Linked DNA regions of Rhodopseudomonas palustris. The protein of the gene in region 1 interacts with the protein of each later gene in a pairwise test. Links are inferred from orthologs where the notes say so. Each region holds a gene or a part of one and is shown in the gene's direction. Other genes may lie near its edges.

Evidence for each region. Proteins that work in one complex are often made in the same cells at the same time.
Region 2: the proteins of RPPS3_RS13525 (region 1) and RPPS3_RS01450 interact in binary tests that used the Escherichia coli proteins (3 or more experiments, as listed by UniProt). The link is inferred for Rhodopseudomonas palustris from one-to-one orthologs.

What each region holds. Positions count from the first base shown.
Region 1 is NZ_CP019966.1:2,904,308-2,909,784, forward strand. Bases 1,305-4,303 are described here. They hold RPPS3_RS13525 (two-component system sensor histidine kinase NtrB), read left to right. Parts: upstream 1,305-2,217; coding sequence 2,218-3,390; downstream 3,391-4,303. Other genes in these bases: dusB (tRNA dihydrouridine synthase DusB), read left to right, coding at 1,305-2,221; ntrC (nitrogen regulation protein NR(I)), read left to right, coding at 3,400-4,303. Also shown: RPPS3_RS13515 (bifunctional 2-C-methyl-D-erythritol 4-phosphate cytidylyltransferase/2-C-methyl-D-erythritol 2,4-cyclodiphosphate synthase), read right to left, coding at 1-946; more of dusB, read left to right, coding at 1,220-1,304; more of ntrC, read left to right, coding at 4,304-4,842; RPPS3_RS13535 (sensor histidine kinase NtrY-like), read left to right, coding at 5,002-5,477.
Region 2 is NZ_CP019966.1:303,665-309,120, forward strand. Bases 1,714-4,691 are described here. They hold RPPS3_RS01450 (P-II family nitrogen regulator), read left to right. Parts: upstream 1,714-3,022; coding sequence 3,023-3,361; downstream 3,362-4,691. Other genes in these bases: RPPS3_RS01445 (ammonium transporter), read left to right, coding at 1,714-2,713; RPPS3_RS01455 (ammonium transporter), read left to right, coding at 3,399-4,691. Outside these bases: tesB (acyl-CoA thioesterase II), read left to right, coding at 1-783; RPPS3_RS01440 (P-II family nitrogen regulator), read left to right, coding at 968-1,306; more of RPPS3_RS01445, read left to right, coding at 1,382-1,713; more of RPPS3_RS01455, read left to right, coding at 4,692-4,841; RPPS3_RS01460 (nucleotidyltransferase family protein), read left to right, coding at 5,010-5,306; RPPS3_RS01465 (HepT-like ribonuclease domain-containing protein), read left to right, coding at 5,266-5,456. UniProt on the Escherichia coli protein: Involved in the regulation of nitrogen metabolism. Regulates the activity of its targets by protein-protein interaction in response to the nitrogen status of the cell.

The sequences.
Region 1 (5,477 bases):
GGTCGATCGCGTATTTGAGGAACTTGTCGGAGGCTGCGCCCTTCCACTGCGGATCGGTCGGCGGGAAGTGCGAGCCGATGTCGCCATCCGCCAGCGCGCCGAGGATTGCGTCGACCAGCGCATGCAGGCCGACGTCGCCGTCCGAATGCGCCAGGAAGCCGCGGGTGTGCGGCACCTTCAGGCCGCACAGCCAGACGTGATCGCCTTCGCCGAACGCATGCACGTCGTAGCCGGTGCCGGTGCGGATATCGCCCAGGGCGGCCATCAGCCGGCTTTCCTCGCGCGCGAAATCTTCCGGGGTGGTCATCTTCATGTTGTTAGCATCGCCCTCGAAGGTCGACACCGTCAATCCCGCCCATTCGGCGATCGCGGCGTCGTCGGTGAAATCATCCCGGCCGCCAGAGGCCGCGCGGCGGTGGGCGTCGAGGATCACGTCGAAGCGGAATGCCTGCGGGGTCTGGGCGATCCGCAACACCGCACGGTCCGGCGTCGCATCGACCGCGCCGTTGGCGTCGACCTGCTTGATGGTGTCAGTCACCGGGACCACCGGCAGCGCCGCGCCAGTCGTGCCGGCCGCGGTGATGGCGCGGGAGATCAGTTCCGGGGTGACGAAGCAGCGCGCGGCGTCATGGATGAGTACGATATCCGGCTTCAGCTCGGCCAGAGCCTCCAGGCCGGCGCGCACCGAGGCCTGCCGGGTCGCGCCGCCGCCGACCGCAGGGCGGAAATTCAGGCCGGCCACCGCCGCATTGAACATCTCGGTGTCGTCGGGATTCGTCACCGGTTGCACCGCCATCACGCCCGGATGGGTGCAGAACGGCTCCATCGCCCGGGCGATCACCGGCCGTCCGGCGAGGGTGCGATATTGCTTGGGGCCGCCCGCGCCGGCGCGCAGGCCGCGACCGGCGGCGACGATAATGGCAGCAGTACGGGGCGAGTTCGGCATCGGATCAATTGATACGGAATTGGGATGGCCTGCGCTGGTCGCGCCGGTGCACAGCCCTTACCATGCCGGAGCAGGAAAGCAGCATGATTCCATCGCCGCAGCCGCCGGCGGCCGGGGACAATTGCTGCAACGCACTTGCATGTCAGATATGATTGGCTAAACTGTAGGCAATGATCTACAATGCTCAAACATTGAGCGAAGCCGAGCCTGCAACTGCGCTGGCTACCAAATGAGCAACGAGTGACGCGCCCGACTGTAACAGGTTCGCCGCCTTTGAGGATTGGCAATATTGCGGTGCCTGATCCGGTGTTGTTGGCGCCGATGACAGGCATTACCGATGCGCCGTTCCGCCGGCAAGTTGCCGAGCTGGGCGCTGGTCTGGTGGTGTCGGAGATGACCGCCAGCGAGGACCTGGTCGCCGGCCGCCGGATGTCAGTCCGGCGTTGCGACAAGGTCGGGCAGGGGCCGCATGTCGTTCAGCTTGCCGGCTGCGAGGCGCGCTGGATGGCCGAGGGCGCCCGGATCGCGGAAGCCGGCGGCGCCGACATCATCGACATCAACATGGGCTGCCCGGCGCGGCACGTCACCGGCGGCCTGTCCGGTTCGGCGCTGATGCGCGATCTCGATCACGCGCTGACACTGATCGAAGCCACGATCGGTGCGGTTCGGGTGCCGGTGACGCTAAAGATGCGGCTCGGCTGGGACGATCGTTCCCGCAACGCGCCCGAGCTGGCGCGGCGTGCGCAGGACGCCGGGGTGCAGCTCGTCACGGTTCATGGTCGTACCCGGCAGCAGTTCTACAAGGGCGAAGCCGATTGGAACGCGGTCCGCGCCGTCCGGGACGCGATCTCGATTCCGCTGGTGGTCAACGGCGACATTACCTGCCACGCCAGCGCGGTCGAAGCGTTGAAGCGCTCCGGAGCCGACGCGGTGATGATTGGGCGCGGCGCCCAGGGGCGGCCGTGGTTGCCGGGGCAGGTGGGGCGCCAGCTCACCACCGGTCAGGTCGAGGCCGAGCCTCCGCTCGCCGCGCAGCGCGATTACTTGCGCACGCTCTACGACGACATTCTGGCGCTGTACGGCGTCAAAATCGGGCTGCGTCACGCTCGCAAACATCTCGGCTGGTCGCTCGAGGTGGCCGCTGCCAGCGCCGGCGCTCCGCCGTCGGTTCTGAAGAGCTGGCGCACCACGATCCTGACCGAAGAGAATCCGGCCCGCGTGCATAGCGCGCTCGCCGATGCCTACGATGATTTCGCCTGGAGGGCCGCCGCATGAACGCCATCGTCGAACCGCGCCGGGCGCAGCCGACCGACAGCGATGCGATCCTCAACGCGCTGCCGAATCCCGTGCTGCTGGTCGGCCCGGACGGCAAGATCGTCGACGCCAACATGGCGGCCGAATCGTTCTTTGAGATTTCAACGCAGTTGCTGCGGCGGCAGTCGCTGACCGACCTGGTGCCGTTCGGCAGCCCGCTGCTGGCGCTGATCGAACAGGTTCGCGTCGGGCATTCGCCGGTCAACGAATACAAGGTCGATCTCGGCACGCCGCGGATCGGCGCCGACCGCCAGGTCGATCTGCACGTCGCGCCGCTCAACGAACGGCCTGGCCACATCGTGGTGATGCTGCAGGAGCGCACCATCGCCGACAAGATGGACCGCCAGCTGACGCATCGCAGCGCCGCGCGCTCGGTTATCGCGCTCGCCGCCATGCTGGCGCATGAGATCAAGAACCCGCTGTCCGGCATCCGCGGCGCAGCGCAACTGCTGGAGCAGCAGGCATCCGCCGAAGACCGGATGCTGACCCGGCTGATCTGCGATGAAGCCGACCGCATCGTCACGCTGGTCGACCGCATGGAAGTGTTCGGCGACGACCGTCCGGTCGCGCGCGGCCCGGTGAACATCCACTCGGTGCTGGATCACGTGAAGCGGCTGGCGCAGTCGGGCTTTGCCCGCAACATCAAGTTCATCGAGGACTACGACCCGTCGTTGCCGCCGGTGCTCGCCAATCAGGATCAACTGATCCAGGTGTTCCTCAATCTGGTGAAGAACGCTGCCGAGGCTGTGGTCGATCTCGGCTCCGATGGCGAGATCCAACTCACCACCGCGTTCCGCCCCGGTGTCCGGCTGTCGGTGCCGGGCAAGAAGACAAGGGTGTCGCTGCCGCTGGAATTCTGTGTGCGGGACAACGGTCCCGGCGTTCCCGAAGATCTGCTGCCGAACCTGTTCGATCCGTTCGTCACCACCAAGCCGTCCGGCTCCGGCCTCGGTCTTGCATTGGTAGCGAAGATCGTCGGCGATCACGGCGGCATCATCGAGTGTGAATCGCAGCCGCGCAAAACCACCTTCCGGGTGCTGATGCCGATGTTCAACACCGCTAAGGCCCTTCAATCCCCGAACGGCGAGGACGCGCCGGCGTCGTCCGATGCCTCACAGACTGCAAGATGAGGACTCCCAATGCCCGCAGGTAGTATTCTCGTCGCGGACGACGACACCGCCATCCGCACGGTACTCAACCAAGCGCTATCGCGCGCCGGCTACGAAGTGCGGCTGACCGGCAACGCGGCGACGCTGTGGCGTTGGGTGAGCCAGGGCGAGGGTGATCTGGTGATCACCGACGTGGTGATGCCGGACGAGAACGCATTCGATCTGCTGCCGCGGATCAAGAAGCTGCGCCCGAACCTGCCGGTCATCGTGATGAGCGCGCAGAACACCTTCATGACCGCGATCCGTGCATCGGAGAAGGGCGCCTACGAATATCTGCCGAAGCCGTTCGACCTGAAGGAACTGATCGCGATCGTCGGCCGCGCGCTCGCCGAGCCGAAGGAACGGATCAGCAGCGCCAACGACGAAGGCGAATTCGACTCGATCCCGCTGGTCGGCCGTTCGCCGGCGATGCAGGAAATCTATCGCGTTCTGGCGCGGCTGATGCAGACCGACCTCACGGTGATGATCACCGGCGAGTCCGGCACCGGCAAGGAGCTGGTGTCGCGGGCGCTGCACGACTACGGCAAGCGCCGCAACGGTCCGTTCGTTGCCGTCAACATGGCGGCGATCCCGCGCGATCTGATCGAATCCGAATTGTTCGGCCACGAACGCGGCGCATTCACCGGCGCCAACACCCGAGCTTCGGGCCGGTTCGAGCAGGCCGAAGGCGGCACGCTGTTTCTCGACGAAATCGGCGACATGCCGATGGAGGCGCAGACCCGGCTGCTGCGCGTGCTGCAGCAAGGCGAATACACCACGGTCGGCGGCCGCACCCCGATCAAGACCGACGTCCGGATCGTCGCGGCGTCCAACAAGGACCTCCGCGTCCTGATCCAGCAGGGCCTGTTCCGCGAAGACCTGTTCTTCCGCCTCAACGTGGTGCCGCTGCGGCTGCCGCCGCTGCGCGAGCACATCGAGGACTTGCCGGATCTGGTCCGGCACTTCTTTGCCCTGGCCGAGAAGGACGGCCTGCCGGCCAAGAAGCTCGATGCCGCGGCGCTCGAGCGGATGAAGCAGCATCGCTGGCCGGGCAACGTCCGCGAGCTGGAAAATCTCGCGCGCCGACTGGCTGCGCTGTACCCGCAGGAAGTGATCACCGCCTCGGTGATCGACGGCGAATTGGCGCCGCCGCCGGTGGTCGCGGGCGGCAACGCTCCGCACACCGTCGACAACCTCGGTGGCGCGGTCGAAATGTATCTGTCGTCGCACTTCTCGGGCTTCCCGAATGGTGTGCCGCCGCCCGGCCTCTACCACCGGGTGCTGCGCGAGATCGAAGTGCCGCTGCTCACCGCCGCGCTGGCGGCGACTCGCGGCAACCAGATTCGGGCCGCCGACTTGCTGGGGCTCAACCGCAACACCCTGCGGAAGAAGATCCGCGACCTCGACATCCAAGTCTACCGCACCGGCGGCTGAGACGCCGGGGCAAGCTTTTCGGCTGTGGACCGCGTACTCGCCCGAGGTGGCTCGGGCGAGGCGCCGCGATATTGTCGCAATTGAGCAACATTGTTGTAGGAATGCATCACACGGTCTGCCCAATTCGGCGGCCGAACGCATTCAATGATTATTGCCGGAATGACCAGCGCAGAGACGTCGGCCCAACCCGTTGACGACCCCTCGATTGCCGAGCCGCGGCTGCGCACCTGGCGCAAGCTGCTGGCCCCGATGGCGGTCGGCATTGCGCTGTTCTCGGCGTTCCTGACCTTCATCGTCCTGACCGGCCTGACGCCGATCGCGCCGACCCGGGAAGTCGTGGTCAGCTTCCTGCTGATCAACGCCGTCACCATCCTGCTGCTGCTCGGCATCATTGCCCGCGAGGTCTGGAAGGTGGTCCAGGCCCGCCGGCGGGGGCGGGCGGCGTCACGGCTGCACATCCAGATCGTCAGCCTGTTTTCGGTGATCGCGGTGCTGCCGGCGGTGCTGGTGTCGATCGTCGCCAACGTCACGCTCGACCGCGGCCTCGACCGGCTATTCTCCGGCCCGACCCGGGCCGTGATCCAGAACTCGCTGATCGTCGCCAACGCCTATCTGCACGAGCACGGCCAGCTGAT
Region 2 (5,456 bases), 2.6 Mb from region 1 along the record:
CAGCGGGTGTTCGGCGGCCAGGTGATCGGCCAGGCGATGGTCGCCGGCTGCCGCACCGTCGAGAACCGGCTGCCGCATTCGCTGCATTGCTACTTCATCCTGCCGGGCGACCCGCAGGTGCCGATCATCTACCAGGTCGAGCGGCTGCGCGACGGCCGCAGCTACACCACCCGCCGGGTCACAGCGATCCAGCACGGCAACGCGATCTTCTCGCTGATGATGTCGTTCCACGACGACGAGCCGACCAATTTCGACCACCAGGACAAGATGCCCGACGTGCCGCCGCCCGAAGCGCTGTCGGCCGAGGAGATCATCAAGCAGCCGTTCTTCAAAGAGATGCCGGACTTCATCAAGCGCTATTACGAGAGCGACCGGCCGATCGAGCTGCGCCCGGTCGAGCTGTCTCGCTATTTCGGCCAGAAAATCGATGACGGCCGGATCCACGTCTGGATCAAGACCGCCGCCAAGCTGCCCGACGATCCGGCGCTGCACATGTGCGCGCTGGCCTATGCGTCGGACTTCTCGCTGCTGGACGCGGTGATGGCACGCTACGGCCGCACTCTGTTCGACAAGCGGATGATGCCGGCGAGCCTCGACCACGCGATGTGGTTTCACCGCCCGTTCCGCGCCGACGAATGGCTGCTGTACGCGCAGGACTCGCCGTCGGCGCAGGGCGGCCGCGGCCTGACCCGCGGCCAGATCTTCAAGACCGACGGCACCCTGGTGGCCTCCGTCGCCCAGGAAGGCTCAGTGCGCGAACGCCGCGAGGCGCCCAAGGGCTGACCGTCGCTCCGGCGCTGCGGCCCCCCCTCGGCTGCCAGCAATGACGACCTCTGGCTCAGCCTTCTCGCTGAGCAGTCAATCAGCTTATTTTCTGCGCGCCTTGCCGCTAAACCCGGCATATACACGGGACCGGAGCACCGCCGCGGCGGTGTCAAAAGGCTTTGCGCGAATGAGGGGCTAACGCATGAAACTGGTCGTCGCCATCATCAAACCTTTCAAGCTGGACGAGGTCCGCCAGGCGCTGACCGAGATCGGCGTTCACGGCATGACCGTCACCGAGGTCAAGGGCTACGGCCGCCAGCGCGGCCATACCGAGATCTATCGTGGTGCCGAGTACATCGTGAATTTCCTGCCCAAGCTGCGGATCGAGATTGCGGTCGATTCCGCCCTCGCCGACAAGGCGGTCGAAGTCATCACCCGCGGCGCCCGCACCGGTCAAATCGGTGACGGCAAGATTTTCGTCACGCCGATCGACCGCGCGTTGCGGATCCGCACCGGCGAGACCGACGTCGACGCGCTGTAAGCCGGCCTTCGACAGCCATTTCCCAACCCCGCGGAGCCGGGGGGCGCCGCGCACAGTTCCAACAGGACGGGCATCATGACCTTGTTGCTACGCCGCGCGGCGTCGGCCGCGACGGGCTACATCCTTGCAACATTCGGCCTTGCGGCAGCCGGCGTGACGCCGGCTCTGGCGCAGGGGACGGCCACGGGGACGCCCGGCATCAGCCCGGCCGACACCGCCTGGATGACGGTCGCGACCGCCTTCGTGCTGATGATGACCATCCCCGGTCTGGCGCTGTTCTACTCCGGCATGGTGCGCAAGAAGAACGTGCTGGCCACGATGGCCCAGAGCCTCGCGGCCGTGGCGTTGATTTCGATCCTGTGGGTGGCGTTCGGCTATTCGCTCGCCTTCACCGGCAGCGGCAGCCTGATCGGCTCGTTCGACCGAATCTTCCTGGCCGGCATGACCATGGACAGCGTCAATCCGGCGGCCAAGACCATCCCGGAAGCGCTGTTCATGCTCTACCAGATGACGTTTGCGGTCATCACGGTGGCCCTGGTGGCCGGCTCGGTCGCCGACCGGATGCGGTTTTCCGCCTACCTGTTGTTCTCGATCGGCTGGTTCATCTTCGTCTATGTGCCGCTGGCGCATTGGATCTGGGGCGGCGGCTTTTTGGGCGCGATGGGCGTGCTCGATTTCGCCGGCGGCCTGGTGGTGCACCTGTCGGCCGGCACCGGCGGCCTGGTGGCGGCGATCGTGATCGGCCGCCGCCACGGCTACGGCATGGAAAACCTGTCGCCGTTCGACCTGTCGCTCGCCGTCATCGGCACCGGCCTGTTGTGGGTCGGCTGGTTCGGCTTCAATGGCGGCTCCGCGCTGGCGGCGGATTCCCGCGCGGTGTTCGCCATCACCGCCACCCACCTCGCCGCCTGCTCCGGCGCGCTGACCTGGGGCGCGATCGAATGGATGGCGCGGCGCAAGCCGTCGGTGCTCGGCATGATCTCCGGCGCCGTCGCCGGTCTCGGCACCATTACGCCGGCGTCGGGCTATGTCGAACCCTGGCATGGCGTGGTGATCGGTATCGTCGCCGGCCTGATCTGCTACTGGGCCTGCACCTGGCTGAAGCACAAGCTGCGCTACGACGACTCGCTCGACGTATTCGGCGTCCACGGCATCGGCGGTCTCACCGGGACGTTCCTGGCCGGCATCTTCGCTACCGCCTCGATCGGCGGCGTCTCAGGCGCGCTCGAGGGCTCCTGGATGCAGCCGCTGACCCAGCTTGCCGGTATCTTAGTCACCTTCGTCTGGTCCGGCGTGGCCACCTATGTGCTGCTGAAAGCCGTCAGCCTGTTCGTGGCGCTCCGCGTCTCCCGCGAGCACGAGATCGAAGGCCTGGATATTTCGCAGCATGGAGAGGCGCTGCAGTAAGCCAGCGCCCGACTTTAGACTAAGCGTTATGCCCTTCGGTTGGGCAATCATTGTGTCCGCAAGCTGGCATGCCTGATTTTTGATCAGGCATGCCCACCTGTTGAGCGCGACCGAATAGCGCAGCTGGTGCTCCAGTGCCACACCGCGAAAAAGGCGCTGATTCCGAAACGATTCCAAAGCCCCGCCCGACTGGCACGGCATTTGATTCTAAGGGGCCGGCTGTGCCCGCGTAGTGATGCTCCGCGTGGGGATTTTCAGTCGAGATCATTTCCCGGCCAGTTCGGTCGGGACCTAGCGGGGATAGGACCCATGAAAATTGTTATGGCGATCATTAAGCCATTCAAACTCGAAGAAGTCCGTGACGCCCTGACCGCCATCGGCGTTCACGGTTTGACGGTGACGGAAGTGAAGGGATACGGCCGCCAGAAAGGCCACACGGAGATCTACCGCGGCGCTGAATACGCGGTGAGCTTCCTGCCCAAGATCAAGATCGAGGTCGCGATTGCCAACGAGCAGGTCGAGAAGACCATCGAGGCGATCACCAGCGCCGCCAAGACCGGCCAGATCGGCGACGGCAAGATCTTCGTCATCGGCCTCGACCACGCCGTGCGCATCCGCACCGGCGAGGCCGACGCGGCCGCCCTCTGATCCCCTCACCTTCATTGCTTCACTCAGGAGACGACAAATGACGTTCAAACGTCCCTACGGCGCGGGACTGGCGGTCCTTGCGGCCGGCATGTTCGCCGCAACCGCGGCCTACGCCGAGCCAACGGTCAACAAGGGCGACAACGCCTGGATGCTCACCTCGACGGTGCTGGTGCTGTTGATGACCATCCCGGGCCTGGCGCTGTTCTACGGCGGTCTGGTCCGTTCCAAGAACATGCTCTCGGTGCTGGCGCAGGTGTTCTACACCGTGTGTATCGCCTGCATCATCTGGGCCCTGTACGGCTACAGCCTCGCCTTCACCGGCGGTTCGGACTTCATCGGCGGCTTCTCCAAGGCGTTCCTCGCCGGCGTGACCACCGACTCCAAGGCCGCAACCTTCTCGGTCGACGCCAACATCTCGGAGCTGGTGTACGTCTGCTTCCAGATGACCTTCTGCGCGATCACTCCCGCGCTGATCGTCGGCGCCTTCGCTGAACGTACCCGGTTCGCCGCCGTGGCGCTGTTCATCCCGCTGTGGATCACCCTGATCTACCTGCCGATGGCCCACATGGTCTGGTACTGGGCCGGTCCGGACGCGATCAACGACGCCGCCAAGGCGCTCGCTGCCGCTGCCGACGAAGCCGCCAAGACCGCCGCGCAGGCCAAGCTCGACGAAGTCAACGCCGACGCCGGCTTCCTGTTCAAGAAGGGCGCGATCGACTTCGCGGGCGGCACCGTGGTGCACATCAACGCCGGCATCGCCGGTCTGGTGGGCGCCCTGCTGGTCGGCCGTCGCACCGGCTACGGCAAGGAGCTGATGGCTCCGCACTCGCTGACCATGACCATGATCGGCGCCTCGCTGCTCTGGGTCGGCTGGTTCGGCTTCAACGCCGGTTCGAACCTCGAAGCTTCGGGCGGCGCTGCGCTCGCCATGACCAACTCCTTCGTCGCGACTGCGGCGGCGGCGCTGTCGTGGATGTTCGCCGAGTGGATCTTCAAGGGTCATCCGTCGGTGCTCGGTGCGCTGTCGGGCGCCGTCGCCGGTCTGGTCGCAGTCACTCCGGCCGCCGGCTTCTCCGGCCCGATGGGCGCGATCGTGCTCGGCCTGGTGGTCGGCGTGGTCTGCCTGTTCTTCTGCACCGTGGTGAAGAACGCGCTGAAGTATGACGACTCGCTCGACGTGTTCGGCGTCCACGCGGTCGGCGGTATCGTCGGCGCGATCGGCACCGGCATCCTGGTGAACCCGGCTCTCGGCGGCACCGGCGTGTACGACTACGTGGCCGGCAAGGTCGGCGACTACGACATGACCACCCAGCTGATCTCGCAGTGCTGGGGCGTCGGCACCACCGTGCTGCTGTCCGGCATCGGCTCGGCGATCCTCTACAAGGTCGTCGACGTGATCGTCGGTCTGCGGGCCCCGGTGGAAGTCGAACGCGAAGGCCTCGACCTCGTCGAGCACACCGAGCGCGCTTACAACATGTAAGTTCTCCCGAGGGCGCGGCGTTCTCCAGACCGCCGCGCCCAGACCTACGGTTCGGGCAACTACCCGGCAATGTCCGAACCGTCGAGGGGTCCCAGCGCAAGCTGGGGCCCCTTTCTTTATGGCCCGCGGCCGCAAGGCTCCGAACCCGAAACCTGCTATACTGCGTCCATGGACCGCCGCACCGCACTTGAGATCTTGAAGAATTCGGAGGCCCCGCTACGTGCGCGCGGTGTCCGGCGGGCTGCCCTGTTTGGATCGGTGGCGCGTGGTACTAACCTTCCGGACAGCGATATCGATGTGCTGATCGAGATCGATCCGACGGCTCGCATCACCGTGTTCGACTACGTGGAGCTAAAGGACTACATCGCAGGCCTGTTCGACCATCCGGTCGACGTCGTGAACCGCGACCAGCTCAAGCCGTCCGTTGCGCCGAGCGCCGCGCAAGATGCCATCTATGCGTTCTGACGCATCGGCGACCGCACTAAGCGACATCCAGCATCATATCGAACTCGCAATCGTATTCACCCGCGGCCTGACCGAGACGGAATTCAAAAACGATCTGCGAACCGTGTACGCGGTCACGCGCTGCCTCGAGATCATCTCCGAGGCGTCCCG